Regions from separate parts of the Paenibacillus sp. VT-400 genome, predicted to be linked through region 1. Evidence: a T-box and tRNA genes for the amino acid it is inferred to sense, from the RefSeq annotation. Region 1 holds a T-box; the other holds one or more tRNA genes.
What was found. A T-box is a leader RNA that pairs with one kind of tRNA and senses whether it is charged. The one in region 1 lies ahead of ileS (isoleucine--tRNA ligase), so its partner is inferred to be a tRNA-Ile.
Positions count from the first base shown of each region.

Region 2: it encodes a tRNA-Ile, which carries the amino acid that the T-box ahead of ileS (isoleucine--tRNA ligase) is inferred to sense. The anticodon was not compared.

Region 1 is NZ_LELF01000067.1:3,754,571-3,765,460, forward strand. It holds gene EL84_RS27210 (TraR/DksA C4-type zinc finger protein) at 47-784, shown strand; gene EL84_RS27215 (DUF5665 domain-containing protein) at 823-1,182, opposite strand; gene ileS (isoleucine--tRNA ligase) at 1,348-4,446, opposite strand; T-box leader at 4,791-5,083, opposite strand; gene EL84_RS27225 (DivIVA domain-containing protein) at 5,141-5,650, opposite strand; gene EL84_RS27230 (RNA-binding protein) at 5,891-6,673, opposite strand; gene EL84_RS27235 (YggT family protein) at 6,689-6,958, opposite strand; gene EL84_RS27240 (cell division protein SepF) at 6,966-7,433, opposite strand; gene EL84_RS27245 (YggS family pyridoxal phosphate-dependent enzyme) at 7,424-8,125, opposite strand; gene pgeF (peptidoglycan editing factor PgeF) at 8,132-9,031, opposite strand; gene EL84_RS27255 (YlmC/YmxH family sporulation protein) at 9,083-9,475, opposite strand; gene sigG (RNA polymerase sporulation sigma factor SigG) at 9,650-10,432, opposite strand; gene sigE (RNA polymerase sporulation sigma factor SigE) at 10,544-10,890, opposite strand, start outside.
Region 2 is NZ_LELF01000038.1:354,317-365,206, reverse strand. It holds partial or broken rRNA gene EL84_RS31135 (23S ribosomal RNA) at 1-2,068, shown strand, start outside; rRNA gene rrf (5S ribosomal RNA) at 2,144-2,260, shown strand; tRNA gene EL84_RS01780 (tRNA-Ile) at 2,314-2,387, shown strand; tRNA gene EL84_RS01775 (tRNA-Ala) at 2,421-2,496, shown strand; tRNA gene EL84_RS01770 (tRNA-Asn) at 2,498-2,573, shown strand; tRNA gene EL84_RS01765 (tRNA-Ser) at 2,577-2,668, shown strand; tRNA gene EL84_RS01760 (tRNA-Glu) at 2,685-2,756, shown strand; tRNA gene EL84_RS01755 (tRNA-Val) at 2,763-2,838, shown strand; tRNA gene EL84_RS01750 (tRNA-Met) at 2,855-2,928, shown strand; tRNA gene EL84_RS01745 (tRNA-Asp) at 2,954-3,031, shown strand; tRNA gene EL84_RS01740 (tRNA-Thr) at 3,055-3,130, shown strand; tRNA gene EL84_RS01735 (tRNA-His) at 3,228-3,303, shown strand; tRNA gene EL84_RS01730 (tRNA-Gln) at 3,315-3,389, shown strand; tRNA gene EL84_RS01725 (tRNA-Lys) at 3,399-3,474, shown strand; tRNA gene EL84_RS01720 (tRNA-Leu) at 3,484-3,570, shown strand; tRNA gene EL84_RS01715 (tRNA-Gly) at 3,579-3,653, shown strand; tRNA gene EL84_RS01710 (tRNA-Arg) at 3,660-3,736, shown strand; tRNA gene EL84_RS01705 (tRNA-Pro) at 3,753-3,826, shown strand; tRNA gene EL84_RS01700 (tRNA-Gly) at 3,839-3,909, shown strand; gene EL84_RS01695 (short chain dehydrogenase) at 4,094-4,699, shown strand; gene EL84_RS01690 (ABC transporter substrate-binding protein) at 4,923-5,972, opposite strand; gene EL84_RS01685 (AraC family transcriptional regulator) at 6,067-7,749, opposite strand; gene EL84_RS01680 (hypothetical protein) at 7,897-8,322, shown strand; gene EL84_RS01675 (hypothetical protein) at 8,574-9,434, opposite strand; gene EL84_RS01670 (LysR family transcriptional regulator) at 9,582-10,490, opposite strand.

The DNA of each region.
Region 1 (10,890 bases):
AGAGTCAAAATCCGGATTCCAGCATGAAAGCAGAAAGGGGAAAATCATGTCACATTTTACTAACAAACAACTGCAATTTCTACGTTCCCAACTGATGTCCGATAAGCGCGATATTGAACATAGACTTTCGGAAAACGAGCATTATGGACTTGGAGACTCCCTTAAACTACAGACAGGTGAATTATCACCAATTGATAATCATCCTGGAGACATAGCCACGGAGGTGTATGAACGCGAGAAAGATATTTCCCTGCTGGAACATGATGAATTCCAATTGGAACGAATCGATTCTGCACTGCACTCCATCGAAGAAGGACATTACGGTACATGTGCGGTCTGCCAGCAACCCATTCCTTATGAACGCATGGAAGCTGTCCCCTACACCAAATACTGCAAAAAACATCAACCGGAAACCGTTGTCTCTGAGAACCGCCCTGTAGAGGAAGAATTCCTTGCCCCGGCATTTGGTCGAACCAGTCTGGACGAGCGAGATGATCAAAATGGCTTCGATGGTGAAGACACTTGGCAGATTGTTGAAAGTTGGGGCACATCGAACTCACCAGCCATGGCTGAAGGACGCGATATCGACAGCTATGATGTTATGGCGATTGAAGCTACCGATGAAGTGGAAGGCTGCGTTGAAGCGTACGAAAGTTTTGTTGCCACGGACATCTATGGTCATGACGTCTCCATCGTGCGCAATAGGCAATATCGTCAGTACCTGGAGAACCGTGAGGGCGAGGGTCTGTTAGAACCGGATATGGAGACGGATGACATTTACTAAATGCACTTTGATATCTTTCACCTTTAATTACTAATCGCTTAGTAAGTGTTCATATCAAGCTGACGCTGGACAATGCGCACAATATCAGCGATGTAATCTCCAACAATGGGAAGATTGAGCGCCCCAAGTAGCTGCAAAACGTAAATGATCGTTGCTGCGAAAAAGGTAAACCCAATCGCAATCCCCACACCTCGTGCGGCTCCTGACAACAGGTTAAGTCCAATCAATTTCCATGGTCTGTTCAGCAATTCTGTGTATTGCGCTATTCGTGAACGTTCCAGTTCATTCGCCAGACGGTTCGTCAGGGTATGTAACTCTTCAATTTTGTCATGCGAATTCAGATTATCTGATGTTGATTGTTGTGAAGTGGATGCGGTTTGCTTGTCATGTTCGCTCATGTTTTGGTCAGTTCCTTTGATCAATATAGATTGACTGCACTATAGAATCATTGCCTTATTGCCTAAAAAACAAACGAGCCCAGATACAGGGAATATGTCCCTGCCTCTGCGGCTCGTTTGTTTATACTCTATATTCTGTCCTAATTGAATGGGACATGCTCCGAATTACGCTTCGATGTAAATACCGATCGATTTGCCTCCGGCTTCAACGCGTTCCATGGACTCATTCGAGCCAAATGTAACTTCGGTTACGAGAACATTTTCACGCAACACATCATCAAACGCCTGAATAGCTTCCTGAAGGGATGCATCCACATCCAGTGTCAAACGTACTCTTTTCTCAATCGGCAGATCCAGACGTTTCCGGGTATCCTGCACAGCACGAACCACTTCACGGACCCAACCTTCCTGTTCCAAGGCTGGCGTGATTTCGGTATTGAGTGCAACCGTCAGACCGTAACCTGATGCTGAAGCAAAGCCAGATTTGGCCTGTTTATCAACCAATAATTCTTCGCTCGTCACTTGCAGCTCTTCGCCTTCTGGAGAAACGATGTTCAGCACACCCTCCGAAACCACTTTACGCGTCTCATCAGCCGACATTCCTTTGAAGAAGTTTTGCAGGAACCCTACGTTTTTACCGTATTTCTTACCTGCGACCTTCAGGTTCAGCTTCAATGTAAAGTCAACGAATTCCGCATCATTATGCTCCGTACGGATTCCTTTTACATTGATCTCTTCTTTGATGATCTCTTCATAACTTGTCAGGTCAAAGCCTTTATCCAGGGAAACGATCAATTCGGACAGTGGCTGACGTGTCTTAATGCCTGTTTCGTTACGAACGTTACGGGCAAGTTCAACCACGCGGCGAGCCGTCTCCATATCCTGTTCCAGTCCTGCATCAATCAGCGCTTCATTAGCTACCGGATAGTCTTCCATGTGCACACTCTCACCTGTTGCAAGGTTCAGATAGATGTCTTCTGCCAGCATCGGTGTGAACGGAGCAACCAACTTCGCAGTAGTCACCAGTACCTCAGTCAATGTGCGGTAAGCGTCCAATTTATCGTCTGTCAGGCCACTTCCCCAGAAACGGTCACGGGAACGACGGATGTACCAGTTACTCAACTCATCAACAAATGCTTCAATCGCTTTGGAAGAGTTCAGATAGTCGTTAACCAGCAGCGCTTTTTCTACAACCAAGATCAGGCTGTTCAGTCTCGACAGAATCCAGCGATCCAGCTTGTGTGCGGACAGTTGGAACGGGTGCTCCTGTGGATCAAATCCATCAATGGTAGCATAAAGCGTCAGGAATGCATGGGTGTTAACCAGCGTATCCACCATTTTGGATTTGGCTTCCCCTACGATACCTTTGGAGAAACGTTTGCTGTTCCACGGTGCACTGTCAGACAACAAAGCCCAGCGAAATGCATCTGTACCGTATTCTTCAATTACTTCCCAAGGATCGATAACGTTACCTTTGGATTTGGACATCTTCTGTCCGTTCTCGTCAAGAACGTGTCCTGTAGCCATAACCGCTTTGTAAGGCGCTTTGCCTGTCAAAAGGGTGGAAACCGCCAGCAAGCTGTAGAACCAGCCACGTGTCTGGTCAATCCCTTCACAGATCATATCCGCAGGATACTGCTGTTCGAATACTTCTTTATTTTCAAATGGATAGTGTTGCTGGGCAAACGGCATGGAGCCGCTGTCGAACCAGACATCGATCACTTCCGGTGTACGTTTCATCTCATATTTGCCACAAGAGCTCATGACTTTAACGTCATCCACATATGGTTTATGCAATTCAAGATTCTCAGGCACATCACCTACCGCACGGGCACGCAATTCCGCAATGCTGTGTGGAGCAAATTGTTCGCCAGTCTCCTCGCACACCCAGATGTTCAGCGGTGTTCCCCAATAACGATCACGGCTGATATTCCAATCCACCAGATCCTCAAGGAATTTCCCGAAGCGACCTTCACGAACGTGACCTGGGTACCAATCCACTTCACTGTTGTTGGCAATCAATTGGTCCTTGATCGCTGTTGTTTGGATAAACCAGCTGTCCATCGCATAGTACAGAAGTGGTGTATCACAACGCCAGCAGAATGGATAGCTGTGCTCATATTTTTCTTTGCTGAACAAACGTCCATGCTCAGACAGATATCTTACGATATCAATATCACAATCCTTCACAAAACGTCCGGCAAAGTCAGTAACCTCAGCGACAAATTTACCTTCCAAGTCCACCATGTTCACAAAGCTGATCCCATTCTCACGGCATACCCGGTAGTCATCTTCACCATGGGCAGGAGCCATGTGTACGATACCCGTACCACTTGCATCCGTTACAAAGCTTGCACCCAGAATGATGTTGGCCTTCTCAGCCTGTACGTAGTTGAACGGAGGATCATACGTTTTGCCAACCAGGTCAGCACCTTTCAGTGCACCGATGATCTCATACTCACCCTTGGTATCTTTCATCACTTTTTCAACCAGATTGGTTGCCATGATGTACACTTCATCACCTTGACGAACACGGGAGTAGTCCATATCCGGATTCACGGCAAGTGCAACGTGTGAAGGCAGTGTCCAAGGTGTTGTCGTCCAAGCCAGTACAAATTCTCCGCTGTCATTCAGTTTGAATTTCGCTGTAGCGCTCAAGTCTTTGACGTCTTTGTACCCTTGTGCAACTTCATGGGAACTCAGTGTTGTCTGACAAGATGGACAATACGGGCTCACACGATGACCACGATACAACAGGCCTTTCTCGTGGATCGTCGCCAGGATGTTCCATACACTCTCGATGTAGTTGTTATCAAGGGTGATATACGGGTTATTCATATCCGTCCAATATCCGATACCTTCTGTCAGATCACGCCATTGTTGCTCGTATTCGAATACGCTCGCTTTACATTCGTTAATGAATTTTTCCACGCCGTAATCTTCGATTTCCCACTTGTGGGAGATACCAAGCTTTTTCTGTACACCCAGTTCTACAGGCAGACCATGTGTATCCCAGCCTGCTTTACGAACAACACGGTAACCCTTCATCGTGTTATACCGTCCAACAAAATCCTTGATTACCCGTCCCAGTACGTGACCGATATGCGGTTTACCGTTTGCTGTAGGCGGCCCTTCATAAAATACGAAGTTTGGCTTGCCCTCCCGGTTTTCGATGGATCTTTTGAATGTATTCTCCGTTTTCCATTTATCTAACACGCGTAATTCTCTGGCACGTGCCTTCTCTTTGACGTCAACTCGTTGCATGATGATTATCTTCCCTTTCTTTGGTTGGATTGTGGACCGTCCACAAAAAGCGTTTCAATCCCCCTAAATCCCCCTTGCCAAGGGGGACCCCATAGGCGCTCCGCCCTCTGGACACCCGGGATGGGTTGTCGTTGGCGGATCGGTGGCGGTTATGGGCGAGGGGTGGATGTGCGTAGTGGCGGCCATTATGCGGCTGTTCCCTGCGTGAACGCCTCATGGGCGTTCGCCTTAGCGAAACCCGTGTGCCGGGTGCTTCGCTCCCCCGGCAGGTGGCTCTCTCCTTGAGGTCCTTTCCGGCCTCATGGACGTTCGCCTTTTTTGGACACAAAAAAGCCCCGTCCCTGGAAAGGGACGAGGCTATACTCGCGTTACCACCCTAATTCTGTTCATCACAAACCACATCCAGGCAAACCTGGGTATGTTCTGTCATCAACAGCGCTTATGCCCCGCTAAACTACTGCAGGGTGCCGTTATAACGTACGGCTTACGGTTCGGCTTACACACGGCAATCATAATCACCGCTTCAGCGTCACTTCTCCGGGGAGATATTCGGCTATAACTCATCCATTGGTTTGCACCAACCACCAACTCTCTGAGGGATGAGATCATAACGTACTGAACCCGTCATGGAATCACTATTCATTATGAATATAGTTATAGCCTCTTTGCAGACAAAAGTCAACCAGGCGACAGACTAATAAATTTCTTTCATCTCCCGCTCACGGTCACGCACTTCCTGCTCCCGGCTCTCCAGCACTTCCCAACCATCCTGAGTCAACAGTTCAAGCTGCGCTTCAACAAGCGTGCGGAAACGGGCACGATAAATCGAGGCCTGTTTTTTCAGTTCTTCCACTTCCAAAGCAATTTTGCGAGATTTGCCCAACGATTCGTTCACGATCCGGTCTGCATTTTTCTCTGCTTCCTTCACGATCAACTGCGCTTCTTTCTTCGCATTACCCTTCACATCATCAGCAGCTTCCTGCGCAATGATGATCGTTTTGCTAAGCGTCTCTTCAATTGTAGAAAAATGATCCAGTTTCTCCTGAACGGACAGCAACTGATTGCTCAGCTCTTTGTTCTCGCGAATGACGCCTTCGTAATCTTTGATGACTTGATCCAGGAATTCATTGACTTCATCCTCGTCATACCCGCGCAAGCGTCGGGAAAATTCCTTGTTGTGTATGTCCAGCGGCGTTAATGGCATGCTGTCCACCTCCTGTTAAAGTTCCTTCCCGTCCAGAGAAGGTTTGCAGCATATGGGTCCCACCCAAGGGGCCGTATCGTTGATGCCTAACCTTGGCAACGTATACGGATTGCAGGATCAGAATTGCATCCTCCAACGTTCATGTAAAGCTTTGACTTAATGTTTATCGGATACACCGCGTATTTTCTACACCTTTATGATAAACATTTCGACAAGAAAGCGGATTTTCCTGCAACAGACTCAGGCAAATTTGCCAATTTTCACTCGGCAACGTCCTTTTTTGGTCATCCCATCCTGTTCCATAACCTTGAAACGGCCAAATCCCTGAATCGATACAACATCACCCGCTTTTAGCAATTTGGAGGGATCTTCCTCAACTTTCCAGTTCACACGGCAACGACCAGCTTTGATCGGCACCAGCACTTTACTGCGACTAAGCCGATACACATCTGCGCAGATTCCATCCAAACGAAGAGAAGCGACCGTAATGTCCATCGTCTCCAGTTTACTCTCTGACCATCGCATCTGATCCAAAGGAAGTAACTCTGTGAACACATGTAACCGATGCACCTGATTCAGTTGAAGCGATAAAAAAGCGCCGGTTTCCGCCGCCACCACTGTATGGCAACCGTCCTCCAGCACTTGGATATCCCCGATCTTTCCACGTTTCATCCCAAGCCCGAGCAGGGAACCCATATAGTCCCCATGCTCCAGCTCCGAGATTTTCTGATCATCAGACGTAATACTGAGCACCTGCATACCCATATCCTCATCATCCAGATACATATAATCAGGTGCAACCAGCGCACGCTTGCGTTCAGCAGCCTCGTAACCACCATCCAGACGAATCTGAACGTCGTTACGGCGATTGGCAAGAGTCTGTAATATAAAAACCTGTCTTGGATCAAGAAAGTCAGTTAGCTTCATGTCATGATACTTACCCGCCTGCTCAACCCAATCCGAAGCCTTATCTACAAAATCCCGCTCATCATGGCTAAAATGTTCGTAAATTTCACCGCTCATCTATGTCACCCTACCCTAATATGCAAAATACCGAAGTATGGAGATCAGCCCATTAAGCGCAAGTTGCAGAACGATCAGCGCCACAATCGGGGAAATATCCAGCACACCGAACAAAGGCGGTATAAATCGGCGAAACGGTCTTAGATATGGTTCCACTAATTTGCCCAGCCATTCACCGATGAAGCTTTCCCGCGCATTGGGAAGCCAAGACATCAATATGTAGACAATGACCATGTAAAAGTAAATCTGGTATAACGTGTACAGCACGCTTTCAATCTGATACAAAAGTGGCTCACCTCATTCTGTTATAATCTTGCTCGCTGTCAGCCAGTATTTCCGTAATTGATCCCTGAATTTCAACCGTATCTGGCGTACAGAGAAAAATGTTTCCGCCGATTTTGGAAATACCGCCACCCAATGCATATACCGTGCCACTCAAAAAATCAATAACGCGCAGCGCTTGGTCCTGGCGAATTCGTTGCAAGTTCACCACAACGGTACGATGCGAACGCAGATGGTCGGCAATTTCCTGAGCCTCGTCATAAGAACGCGGTTCATACAGGACAACTTTAACATTTTTCTGGGAATGAATGCTCACCACATTATTCCCCCTTTGGTTTCTACGTTTATCGAGACTGGAGGTTTCAGCTTCCTGATGTTCAGATTCATTTTCCTCCTGCGCAGCCATTCGTTCACGTTCCACAATCTCTTCCTCTTCCTGAAGTCCGAGGAAATTCATAAATTTATTCATTACGCCCATCGTGAACCCTCCTCTTTTCCTACGAGAATCGATCCTAGCCGTACCCAGGTTGCACCTTCTTCAATGGCCACTTCAAAATCATTGGACATCCCCATCGACAGTTCAGTCAATGGTTCTGCTGTAAGGGCTTGTCCATTCAGTTGATCTCTCAGCTCACGCAATCCACGAAATACGGGACGCGTCAGCTCCGGATCTTCCTCATGAGGTGCCATGGTCATCAGGCCAACGACCTTGAGATTGTTGAACGAACGAATATCACGCAAAAAAGAACTTGCCTGTTCAGGCTGTAAGCCATACTTGCTCTCTTCACCCGAAATATTCACCTGCAAAAACGTTTCCACTTGGATGCCAAGTGAAGCTGCTTTTTTATCCAACTCCTTCGCCAATGACAAACGATCCAGTGAATGTATGTAACGAAACTTGCCAATCACGTCTTTCACCTTGTTTGTCTGCAAATGACCGATAAAGTGCCAGGTACCCTGCTGACCAAAAGCTTCCCATTTGGCCTGTGCATCCTGCCACCGGTTTTCTCCAATATGCTCAAGACCATGATCCAGCACCGATCCCGTTGTTTCAAGTGAGACATATTTCGTGACCGCAATCACATTCACATCATCACGATGACGGTTACTGCGCCGACATGCGTCCTCGATCTTCTGATTTACCTGTTGAATACGCTCCTCCAATGACACAGAGGGTCACCTCTCTTCCAGCCCAATCCAGCTCGCCATCCGCCCTGTAACACCATTTTCCTTCCGATAGGAGAAAAATAGTTCGGGATGACAACTTGTACACCATGTTGTACATTCGATATGATCCGGCATTATTCCTGCTTTCATCATAATGTGTCGATTACATTCTTTCAAGTTTAACATCGTTTTACCGTTATTCACGGCTCGATATGCTTGTTTAGAAGCAGAACCCTTGTATTTATCATTAACCGGGGAATCATCAAACCAAACCCGTACATGCTGCATGACCGCCTCATCCACTTCATAACAGCAATCCCCAATCGACGGACCGATTGCAGCTCGAATGTCCTGCCTACGGCTGCCATACTCCCGTTCCATCGTCTCCACCATGGATACAGCGATACCCGCGACTGTACCTTTCCAGCCGGCATGAGCAAGACCTACCGCCTGTTGCACAGGGTCATAGAAATAAAGCGGAACACAGTCTGCGTAGAAAGAAGTCAACAGCACACCAGGCACATTCGTGACCAAGCCATCCGTATCCTGCAACGCAGATTGACGATCAAGTAATCCTCTGCTCCGATCTTTAGCGGTAATTACAGCCACATGTTTGCCATGCACCTGCTCTCCACAGGTCCATGCTTCTGCTGCAAAACCAAGCTTCTCGGTTACAAGCCTGCGGTTGTTAAGTACAACTTCAGGATCATCCCCCACATGATAAGCACAATTAAGCGTAGCATACGGAACTTTTCCAACTCCACCATGTCTCGTCGTAAACCCGACTGACAGCTGTTCAAATTGCTGTGTCCAAGGCTCAACATATAATAATAACGGATCAGGACCGAAATCTGAATTTGGGTTCTTGGTCCGTTCAAGTAATTCTTTATCCAATACAAAGGGTTCCATTATCTCACCTCACCACTTCCAGTGTACCAAATGAGCCACATTCTGTCTCATTTATATCGTTCGACGCTGATTACGTTCCGACCGTTCAATGCGTTCCACTCGCTCTGTGCGGTTATGCTGCTGTTCATCATACAGGCGCGCTTCGCGATCACGCTCGTCATACGTATTTTCCTTCACCTCATCCATCTTCACCAGTATCACATCTGAACCAATCTTCACAATGTTTCTCCAGGGAATCACCAGATCCGTTCCCCCGCCAAAAAGACCCATAAAACGGCTGTACCCCGGCACAACAATCGCTTCAATTCGTCCCTGCTTCAGATCCAGCTCCAAATCACTGATCTGACCGAGGCGTTTACCATCCGTAATGTTAATGACATCCTTTGTTTGAAAGTCCGAGATTTTCATGCCTCGTGCCGCTACTTCGCTCGTATTTACTTTCATTCATTCCCGCCCCCTGTTATTCCTCTTCTGCCCGTTCTTCACGCTTCTATACAATATATGTTTCGGGGGCGAAAAATGTCCTGTTTTTCATCGAATGTGGAAACGGTCCAAAACAAAAAGACGACCAACGGTATACACTGTCCCGATTGATCGTCCTTCTGCCTTTGCATCGTGTTATGACTTTACATGTTTTTGCATCTGCTGTATCGCTGATTTCTCCAGACGTGATACCTGAGCCTGGGAAATGCCAATTTCATCAGCCACTTCCATCTGGGTTTTCCCTTCGAAAAACCGCATCGACAGAATCATTTTTTCCCGCTGACCAAGACGATGCATCGCTTCACGGAGTGCAATTTCCTCGATCCATGACACATCTTTGTTTCTGTCATCGCTGATCTGATCCATAACATAGATCGGATCTCCACCATCATGATAAATCGGTTCGAAGAGCGAGACCGGGTCCTGAATGGCGTCCAATGCAAAAACAACATCTTCCTTCGGCACATTCAGTACTTCCGCAATTTCGAATATCGTCGGTTCCCGGGAATTTTTATTCGTCAGGCTGTCACGGACCTGAAGTGCTTTGTAGGCAATGTCCCTCAAGGAGCGAGATACCCGAATTGGGTTATTATCACGCAGGTATCGACGGATTTCACCGATAATCATCGGCACCGCGTAGGTTGAAAATTTGACATTCTGGGATAAATCAAAATTATCAATGGCTTTCATCAGGCCGATGCAACCAACCTGGAACAGATCATCGACAAACTCCCCCCGATTGTTAAAACGCTGAATGACACTGAGTACCAGACGCAGGTTGCCATTCACTAATTTCTCTCTTGCTGAGCGATCATGGTGTTGCTGAAGGGAATGAAACAATTCCCGCATTTCAGTGTTGGTGAGGACAGGCAATTTTGCGGTGTCCACGCCACAAATCTCGACTTTGTTTCGGGTCATCGTGATTTACCTCCCAAGGAGAAACATTAATGTACATTATCTCCGGGGCAGGCTTTTTTATTCGTACTTGGCACCCTTGCCAGTAATACCCATTCTGACCAATGATGTATTTCAGACCATTTTATTGAACTCCTTGCGAAGTCTTTTAATGATTCTTTTTTCGAGTCGAGAGATGTAGGATTGGGAGATTCCGAGGAGATCGGCTACATCTTTTTGTGTCTTTTCTTCCCCATCCGTCAGGCCAAAACGAAGCTCCATAATCATTCGCTCGCGCTCCGTTAATTTTTCCAGTGCCTTGTGCAAAAGTTTCCGGTCTACCTGCTCTTCAATATTCCGATAGATTGTATCGTTTTCTGTACCCAATACATCGGATAATAATAGTTCATTTCCATCCCAATCAATGTTGAGCGGTTCATCAAAAGAAACTTCAGTTCGGATCTTACTATTACGTCTCAGGT
Region 2 (10,890 bases), on a different contig from region 1:
TTCTCCCCGAAATAGCTTTAGGGCTAGCCTCGGAAAACAGAGTCGTGGAGGTAGAGCACTGATTGGGTGCGGGGCCCGCAAGGGTTACCAAGCTCAGTCAAACTCCGAATGCCATAGACTTACTTCCGGGAGTCAGACAGTGAGTGCTAAGATCCATTGTCAAAAGGGAAACAGCCCAGACCATCAGCTAAGGTCCCCAAGTGTGTGTTAAGTGGGAAAGGATGTGGAGTTGCACAGACAACCAGGATGTTGGCTTAGAAGCAGCCATCATTGAAAGAGTGCGTAATAGCTCACTGGTCGAGTGACTCTGCGCCGAAAATGTAACGGGGCTAAACACACCACCGAAGCTATGGCTTGATGCTTTGCATCAGGGGTAGGGGAGCGTTGTATAAGGGTTGAAGGTGTACCGTAAGGAGCGCTGGACATTATACAAGTGAGAATGCCGGTATGAGTAACGAAAAGATCAGTGAGAATCTGATCCGCCGAAAGCCTAAGGGTTCCTGAGGAAGGCTCGTCCGCTCAGGGTAAGTCGGGACCTAAGGCGAGGCCGAAAGGCGTAGTCGAAGGACAACAGGTCGAAATTCCTGTACCACCGTAAGCCGTTATGAGCAATGGGGGGACGCAGTAGGGTAGTGACGCGGACTGATGGATGTCCGTCTAAGCAGTAAGGCTGATGTGTAGGCAAATCCGCACATTGTAAGGCTAAGCTGTGATGGGGAGCGAAAATTATAGTAGCGAAGGTCATGATCTCACACTGCCAAGAAAAGCCTCTAGCCAGGTGATGGTGCCCGTACCGCAAACCGACACAGGTAGGCGAGAAGAGTATTCTAAGGCGCGCGGAAGAACTCTCGTTAAGGAACTCGGCAAAATGACCCCGTAACTTCGGGAGAAGGGGTGCCCCGGTAGTGTGAATAGCACGAGGGGGCCGCAGTGAAAAGGCCCAAGCGACTGTTTAGCAAAAACACAGGTCTGTGCGAAGCCGTAAGGCGAAGTATACGGGCTGACGCCTGCCCGGTGCTGGAAGGTTAAGGGGAGTGGTTAGGAGCAATCCGAAGCTGTGAACCGAAGCCCCAGTAAACGGCGGCCGTAACTATAACGGTCCTAAGGTAGCGAAATTCCTTGTCAGGTAAATTCTGACCCGCACGAATGGCGTAACGACTTGGGCGCTGTCTCAACGAGAGATCCGGTGAAATTTTAATACCTGTGAAGATGCAGGTTACCCGCGACAAGACGGAAAGACCCCATGGAGCTTTACTGCAGCTTGATATTGAATTTGGGTACGATCTGTACAGGATAGGTGGGAGCCTTTGAAGTGTGAGCGCCAGCTTGTGTGGAGGCAACGTTGGGATACCACCCTGATCGTATCTAGGTTCTAACCTGGTACCGTAATCCGGTGCGGGGACAGTGTCAGGTGGGCAGTTTGACTGGGGCGGTCGCCTCCTAAAGAGTAACGGAGGCGCCCAAAGGTTCCCTCAGAATGGTTGGAAATCATTCGAAGAGTGCAAAGGCATAAGGGAGCTTGACTGCGAGACCTACAAGTCGAGCAGGGACGAAAGTCGGGCTTAGTGATCCGGTGGTACCGCATGGAAGGGCCATCGCTCAACGGATAAAAGCTACCCTGGGGATAACAGGCTTATCTCCCCCAAGAGTCCACATCGACGGGGAGGTTTGGCACCTCGATGTCGGCTCATCGCATCCTGGGGCTGAAGTAGGTCCCAAGGGTTGGGCTGTTCGCCCATTAAAGCGGTACGCGAGCTGGGTTCAGAACGTCGTGAGACAGTTCGGTCCCTATCTGTCGTGGGCGTAGGAAATTTGAGAGGAGCTGTCCTTAGTACGAGAGGACCGGGATGGACGTACCGCTGGTGTACCAGTTGTTCCGCCAGGAGCACCGCTGGGTAGCTATGTACGGACGGGATAAACGCTGAAAGCATCTAAGCGTGAAGCCCCCCTCAAGATGAGATTTCCCAGTATGTAAGACCCCTTGAAGACGACGAGGTAGATAGGCTGGGGGTGGAAGTGCAGCAATGCATGGAGCTGACCAGTACTAATCGGTCGAGGGCTTATCCAATAGCAAGTGATAATTCGCGTGTTTCGTTTCGAATCTAGTTTTCAGAGAACGATCTCTGAAATGTAAGCTACGGCGTTTGGTGGCGATGGCGGAGGGGTTCCACACGTACCCATCCCGAACACGACCGTTAAGCCCTCTAGCGCCGATGGTACTTGGACCGCAGGGTCCTGGGAGAGTAGGACGCCGCCAAGCGATTTCCCTTTGGGGTATTTTTTTTGCCCCCCTTGCTAAGGAATAAGGGATTAGGGCCCTTAGCTCAGTTGGTTAGAGCGCACCTCTGATAAGGGTGAGGCCGGTGGTTCGAGTCCACCAGGGCCCATAGCAAGACCACAACAAGAAATACACAGTGTATGGGGCCATAGCTCAGCTGGGAGAGCGCCTGCCTTGCAAGCAGGAGGTCAGCGGTTCGATCCCGCTTGGCTCCACCATTCCCTGATAGCTCAGTTGGTAGAGCACTCGACTGTTAATCGAGTTGTCACAGGTTCGAGCCCTGTTCGGGGAGCCATATGGAGAGGTGTCCGAGCTGGCCGAAGGAGCACGATTGGAAATCGTGTAGGCGTCACAAGCGTCTCGAGGGTTCGAATCCCTCTCTCTCCGCCAGATATTTTTTTAGCAAGGCCCGTTGGTCAAGGGGTTAAGACACCTCCCTTTCACGGAGGTAACAGGGGTTCGAATCCCCTACGGGTCATATTATGGAGGCTTAGCTCAGCTGGGAGAGCATCTGCCTTACAAGCAGAGGGTCGGGGGTTCGATCCCCTCAGCCTCCACCATATAACTTTATAACGACGCGGGGTGGAGCAGCCCGGTAGCTCGTCGGGCTCATAACCCGAAGGCCGCAGGTTCAAATCCTGCCCCCGCAATTAACTTTCCTTGAGAAAGTGATCTGGAACCGTGGTGTAGTTGGCCTAACATGCCTGCCTGTCACGCAGGAGATCGCGGGTTCGAATCCCGTCGGTTCCGCCATTTTTTAATTGAATATACACCGTGCCGGTGTAGCTCAACTGGTAGAGCAACTGACTTGTAATCAGTAGGTTGGGGGTTCAAGTCCTCTCGCCGGCACCATTTTTAGTATTTACATCTGAATTTGTGATAGAATGTATATTACAAGTAAAATTGTTAATACTAAGATACTCTTAGTGGATGAATGGCTTACTCTATGGCGGTCGTGGCGAAGTGGTTAACGCACCGGTTTGTGGATCCGGCATTCGGGGGTTCAATTCCCCTCGATCGCCCCATGATTTTTTAATGGGGATTAGCCAAGCGGTAAGGCAACGGACTTTGACTCCGTCATGCATAGGTTCAAATCCTATATCCCCAGCCATTTCATTACGAGTCATTAGCTCAGTTGGTAGAGCACCTGACTTTTAATCAGGGTGTCGAAGGTTCGAGCCCTTCATGACTCACCATTATATTTTGCGGTCGTGGCGGAATTGGCAGACGCGCACGGTTCAGGTCCGTGTGGGCTAACCCCCGTGGAGGTTCGAGTCCTCTCGACCGCACCATATGTTTTGCGGAAGTGGCTCAGCGGTAGAGCATCGCCTTGCCAAGGCGAGGGTCGCGGGTTCGATTCCCGTCTTCCGCTCCAATATTTGCGCCCTTAGCTCAGCTGGATAGAGCGTTTGACTACGAATCAAAAGGCCGGGAGTTCGAATCTCTCAGGGCGCGCCATTATTCTCATAAGTATCGGGATGTAGCTCAGCTTGGTAGAGCACCTGGTTTGGGACCAGGGGGTCGCATGTTCAAATCGTGTCATCCCGATTTTTTTTATTTGCGGGTGTAGTTCAATGGTAGAACTTTAGCCTTCCAAGCTAATAGCGTGGGTTCGATTCCCATCACCCGCTTCCTAGTAACATATAGAAGAGCCTTTGCTTATAGCAAAGGCTTTTTTTGTGTTAAAAAGAATAAGTGTAATTTATTTAAAATAGGGTCAATTGTCATTTGATTAAGGATGGAATCTTTGTTTAAATAAATAGAACAATTCGTATCTGATTAACCGTATTTATTTATAAAGGAGGACAAACAGTAATGAAAAGAGCTCTGGTCATTGGTGGAAACGGAACATTAGGTAAAGCCGTCGTTGCGAAACTGAGAGATTATTCCGTTAAGGTTATTACAGCAGGTAGACAATCCGGGGATGTTCAGGTGGATATGACGTCGACAGAGAGTATTACTACCCTCTTCGAAACGGTGAGAAATATTGATTACGTCATTGTGGCGGCGGGCCAGACCCATTATGCGAAACTCGAAGAACTGACACCTGAGAACAATATGATTAGTGTGCAGGGTAAACTGCTTGGACAGGTCAATATCGTATTGATTGGACAGCACTATATTAACGACAAGGGGAGTTTCACGCTGGTTAGTGGCATTATACAAGACCACCCTATTGAGAAAGGCGCATCAAGTGCTATGGTCAATGGGGCTATTGATTCGTTTGCCAAAGCGGCAGCGTTTGAGTTACCAAGAGGCATTCGTTTGAATTCGGTTAGTCCTAATCTGTTTGTAGAGTCGGCGGAAAAATATAAGGATTTCTTTATTGGATTTAATCCTGTACCTGTAGAGAAAGTGGCTAATACGTTTATCCAGAGTGCACTTGGGATTGAAACAGCCCAAAATTTCAAAATATATTAAAAGCCGGAAAGTTATATATGATTTTGATGATTACCTATCCCTAATTAATTGCAGGAAGAGAAGGGTGTACATGAAGTGCATTTAAATGTTAAGCATGTAGAATGATTTTTCATGAAACAGGACTGAATGAGACCATTTGGAATATTAAATATAAAGGAGATCCACCGAAAATCCGGTGAATCTCCTTTTGTTTGTTGTGGATGAAACAGAGGTATATTGACTATTATGGAGCAGGTAGTCCAAGAACTTCGAGCATTTCATTACGTTTGAGCGATTCGGCAATGGGGCCGTCAATGAGCCATTTCTTAGCATTGAGGACATAGACATGACCATTTTGAACAGCGGGTAGGCTTTTCCATACTTGGAGTTGCTGGATTTCATTGAGTTCATCTTTTGTTTTTTGCAACGCTTCAGCTGACCCATCTGAGCTAATAGACACGATAAACAGATAGTCTGCTTTGATTTCAGGCAAAAGCTCAACCGAGATACTGGCATTCATCCGTTCCGGATTCTCCGCCTCAAGTTTCGTAACGAGTGCGTCGGGAGTGAATCCAACCTCATAACCCGCTTCTACATAACTGGAAGCTGTAAATGGCGTGGAAGGAATGGACGAGAAGAACAAACGCATATCTTTCTCTTCCAGGCGCAGGAATGCAGCTGTAGGTTTGGTCTTGGTGATATCGGCTGCGAGCTTCTGAGCTTTAGTTACTTGATCTTTATTTTTTTGTAAAAGCTGTTCAGCCCGCTCTTCAATATCTAGCGCAGTAGCTACCTGCACGATAGATTCCTGCCAATTACGGCGATCATAAGTGATCGTAGGCGCGATCTTCTCGAGTTGTTCGAGAATTTTGGCATCCAAACTGGCATTGGCAATAATGAGGTCCGGATTGGCGCTGACTACAGCTTCAAAATTGACACTTTCATTAATGGGTTCGACAGCCACGCCTTGGGCTTCAAGTTGCTCATTCAGATAATCTTGCCGGCCAATAGGTGTAGCAAGTACCAGTGGTACCTCCAAGGAGAGGAGAATATCCTCCATATTAATGGACACAATCCGTTCAGGATGTGCCGGGATTTCTTTGCTGCCACTGGCGCTCTCCACGGTCTTAGTAGCTGATTCAGTGGATGAGTCGCCATCTGTACCCGCAGCTGATTTTACGCCATCTGCAGATGGCTGCGAAGTGCTTGCAGGTGTCTGCCCACACGCAACAAGTAACATGGCGAGTATGAACAGTATCCCCGTTATTTTGACATAATGCTGTTTGTACATCATAATCCCCCTGTGTTTCTAATGATATTGATTCTCAGTACACTATATATTGTAGCGGTCTCATGTTGGGGGAGACATAGCCTTCTGTGCTATCCGGTCATGGATTAATGTGCTGAGTTCCACCAAAAAGTTTCAGGGTTTCATCGATGATCTGATCATGAGCATACGGTGAATAATCCAACCAAGGCATTTCATCTAGCAGATATACATGCTTGTTCTGCACGGGCATCAAATGTTGCCATAGCTGAGTATGTTGTAGTTTATGCCAACGTTGCTGGGATTCTGAGTCCTGATCCACAATCAGTAACATGCGATCTCCAACCATTTGAGGCAACTCCTGTTCATCCATTGCACGATAGACTTGCCCTGGAAGCAGATCGTGTGAAGGGGACACGCCAAGGTCGTTATATAGAACAGCGCCCCCATTGCGTCGCCCGTAGATTAACAGATGACCCATCATGATATGAATAATGGAGACCGTATCCTTACCGATTAGATGACTAAGTTGCTCTTTGGCATAGGCTACTTTGTCATCATACTGTTCCAACCATAGCTGAGCTTCTTGTTGTTGTCCCACAATGGAGGCAACTTGTACGAAGTGTTCCCGCCAGCTCAATCCTTTCCAGGGGATAACGATGGTAGGCGCAATTCGCTGCAGTGTTCTTTTTAACGTATGGGCTTCGTACTCATTACAGAGTATGAGGTCCGGGCTCGCTTGCATCAACAACTCAACGTTGGTTTGCCAGATATGAGGATTCATGCGTTTGCTACGTCCCAGATGATAAGGGATATTCGAGAAAAACAGATTCCTGTGTTGATCACGTCGATTATCGATCAATGCCGCATGGGGGATGATCTGTAATGCCAGCAGATGGCCGGTGGTTCCGAAGGAGAGAGCCGCAATTTTGCTGCGTTTCTGCCGCTGATAGGTGGAGGGAGACACGCCAACATATTTTTTGAATTTGCGACTAAAGTAAAACTCGTCCTGAAAACCAACCTGTGAGGCGATATGTTTGATGGTTTGGCCGGGGACGAGCAGCATCTCTTTGGCCCGGTCCATGCGGATGCTATTCACGTATTCCATGGGACTGATGCCAGTGCTGTTTTTGAATACCCGCGAATAGTGCCACACACTCATGCCTGCCACTCCGGCAAGAACTTCACGAGAAAGATGCTCAGCATATCCAAGCTCAATAAGTTCAAGCGTTTGATCCAAAGCAGAGGTGTGTTCGGAATCTCCTATTGCACTTTCTTTGGGAGGAGCATACACATGGGTTAACAATTCATGCATCAAAGTCTGAATACGAAATGGACGATTTTCTTGAGGTACAGAGATGCATTCATGGAGCTGGGAGGCAATTCTGGTACATTCCTGAAAAAGTTCATGCGGTAATTCATCAGCGTAAGATGAACGAAGTAACCCTTTTTGGTATACCTCCATTACAGTAGAGCCGGAAGTAGCTTTATTGATATCGGAGAGAGGCTTCAACATATCAAAATATATCGCGATGCCTTGTAAAGGATGAACCTCATCCGGTGTATATTTTATCGCTGTTCCTGGCAGGATTAGATACATCTTGCCGATGGTGGCATGATTTTGCCTATGCCCAATACGAATATCGGCTTCACCGCCAGTACAGATGAGCAGAAGATGTGAGTCCGCTAATACGAATGGGGTAAGAAAAGACGCTTGATCGAGAACTTCGGATGTCTTGAATCTTGCATATAGGTCACGGGTATGGTCACCGTTATATATCAGTGGAAAGACTTGCAAAGTCACCAGAATCCCTCCTTAACTTGCAATAGTAACATTACATATGATGTGTTTGAGAATCATTATCAATTATTGCATATTGTCATACAAATAAGAAGTCCATATGATAATATGAAATGATATACACAAGAGAAAGCGAAGGGGGTATATAGAATGTGGTTTATACTTGGTTTTATTATCTTAGTTTCGATATTTGGTATTCGAACGACGAGTCGATCCAATAAACTAAAACAGCAGTTCGGATCAAGGTTACATGCAGTAGGGATTCATCAGTCAGGGCTTCCACAAGTTGCGGAAGGCAGGCGGGTGGATGTGCTGATAGGTAATGGGAACTTATATATTCAAAGTGGTCAGCAAACGCTTGAACTCTCATTAAGAAAAATCGGGAGTGCAGGATATCCAAAAAGAACAGGTAGCTCAAATTCGAGAAATTATCTCGTAATACACTACGAGATGAATGGTAGGGTACGTCCGATAGTATTAAGATTTATGAAGCCTGCGCACGCTAAAGCATTTCTATGGGAAATCGAGGGCCAGCTATTCGCGCGAAACTCAAGTGATGGAATTATAAGACTGTAGAAACTCTGATCATTGAACCGCGTAACTCTCCACTATAAATTGAATTGATATAGGTCACCGAGTTGTAAAATAGCCAATACATATTTCCCATCATCCAAACTGTTGAGGGAATAACCAGTAAAATCTCAACCGATGTTAATCGTAGAATTACTTAAATGACAGATGATTTAATTCACTACGCAAAAAAAGACAAGCCCTCTCCTACGATGTCCGCAGGAAGAGGAACTTGTCTTTTTTGTTAGATCTAGCGATTAGTATCTTTCCAGAATGGTCTGTGTTTTCAAGCCATCGGCAGGAATCAGCCAGTTGTTGTTCTCCAGCAACTGCAACAGTTGGGTACGCAGTCCGGATACGGCTACAGCATCATCGGTTTTGAAAGAAACCTCTACGATATTCTCAATACCTGTACCTGCTGCGTCACGGATCGGCCATACTTCGAGTGTAAGCTCTTGACCACTCCATGTACCTTCATATCGTTGGAATGTGATTGGACCATATGCACGGGATTGAGTCAATTGCTGCTTGCCCCAGTTGGAGGCAGACCAGTTTTTCAATTTGCCCGGAAGCTTGTCCAGTAACATGTTCAAGGCTTCTTGCTGGGAAGGAAGTTGGACTCCTGTCGCTTTGGTATCGACTTTTTTGGTGTTGGAGAAGCTCAGCGTCTGTTTGCCGTATCCCCAATCAATCTCAGCCTCGTAATTATCATCCGATTGATCAAAACCCTCTTGGTTAGCCAGAGTCAGCGCTGCATTAATGTCGCCATTGATTACAGGATAGCGTTTTTTATAAGTCAATTCGTAGTTATTTTTATCATCCTTTTTGCGAAAACGAACGTTCCATCCTTGTTGATCCAATCCGAGAGCATTGGTGTCGAAGTACTCTACGTTAATATTTCTTGGCGTGGAATTTAGGCCGAGTGTCTGGATCACTTCACTGCGTGGTGTCCCATCTGTATTCAATACAAGTTCCGGCTTGGCCAGAAACTTTACTTCATAAGCAGGAACGGCGTTGGCAGCAGCAGAAGCCTGTGGTGCTCCCACAAATGTCATTCCACTTCCCAATGTTACGATGCTCAGCATCAATGAGGCGGTTACCTTTTTCCACTTTTTCAAAACCAATCACTCTCCTAATCTGGATTAACGTACAGATCCCACTTTATCGCCCGAATATATGAAAGCGATTAAAGGGAAGTGCACATTGCGTTAACCCTGCATAGATTTGATGAATGGCAAACGATAGTTTATAGAGGATGAGGGCAATCAGCTATGGAAAATGGGGGAGCCGTGACTCACCTCTCGCAGCACTTCTTTGAAGCGGTTTACCTGAACTGAAGGGTGGCGGTCCTTGTTATGTACCGTATAGATATGGCGCGGCGCTTGCTCTCCGGGAATGGGAAGAACTTGAATGAGCCCGTGCTGTTCCTCCCACTGTACCGCCATACGAGACATGAATGAGACATGCCCCCCAATTAACACCAGCTGTTTGATCGCTTCCAGGGAATCCATCTCCACCGTGCTACGCAAACGAATGTCATGTTGCGCAAGCCATTGATTGGTTAGCCGCCGTGTACTGGATTCATTGCCATGTAAGGCAAAAGGAATCTGCGCGATATGATCAGGTATTAATGCATCCTTCTGGGCCAACCCATGTTGCGGAGAGCAGATTAATACTAAGTCATCTTCACACAGCGTCTCAGCTTGCAGGGCGGGTCCAACAAATGGCTCAGAAGAGATCACACCCAGATCAATCTGATGCCTAATTAACATTTCGCGAATAACAGGTGATGGTTTGACGGATAAGACGATACGGATGCCCGGGAACTCCTGAGAAAAGGTATTTAGTATGGTGGGCAGCAAATATGTAGCTGGTACATAGCTTGCTCCAATGTGCAGGGTGCCCCGATAGAGACTGTCATATTCCTTTACGACCCGCCTTGCCTCTTGGGTCAGAGCATTGATTTTGACGGAATAGTGGAGCAAAGCCTGTCCGGCTTCGGTTAAAAATGTCTTTCCACTACGCGATTCGAATAATCGCACGCCCATCTCTTCCTCCAATGACTTCATATGAAATGTAACGGTAGGTTGCTTGATCCCCATTAACTCGGCCACGCTTGTCATGTGATGATGCTTATCGATCAGCTCAACAATTTGTAGTTTGATCAGATTCAATGTCCCAACACTCCTTTCACTTCTACTAGCCCAATATATAAGATGATCTAATATTTTTCATAAAGACGGAGAGTACAGAACCAATCTGAAGAAGCGAAGCCAAAAGCTTTCTGGAAGAAAGCTGCTTCGGAAGCATAAGCTTCGCCTTTATCCCCGGATTTCTCCCTTCATAAAGGGAATATAAGAATTCTGGGGATAACAGCGATCGGAAGATGGTGCTGTAATCGAAGCGACAACATGAAAATTAATTTAGTTCACCTACTATAGATTTAATCTATGAACATCAACAGAATTCATCTAAAAAGTTAATTCCAATTTTACATACAAGACATACAACTCGCGAAAGCGGACGTTAGACTGAGAACAGTGCAAGAGATCAAGTAACAGAAGACAGGCAGGG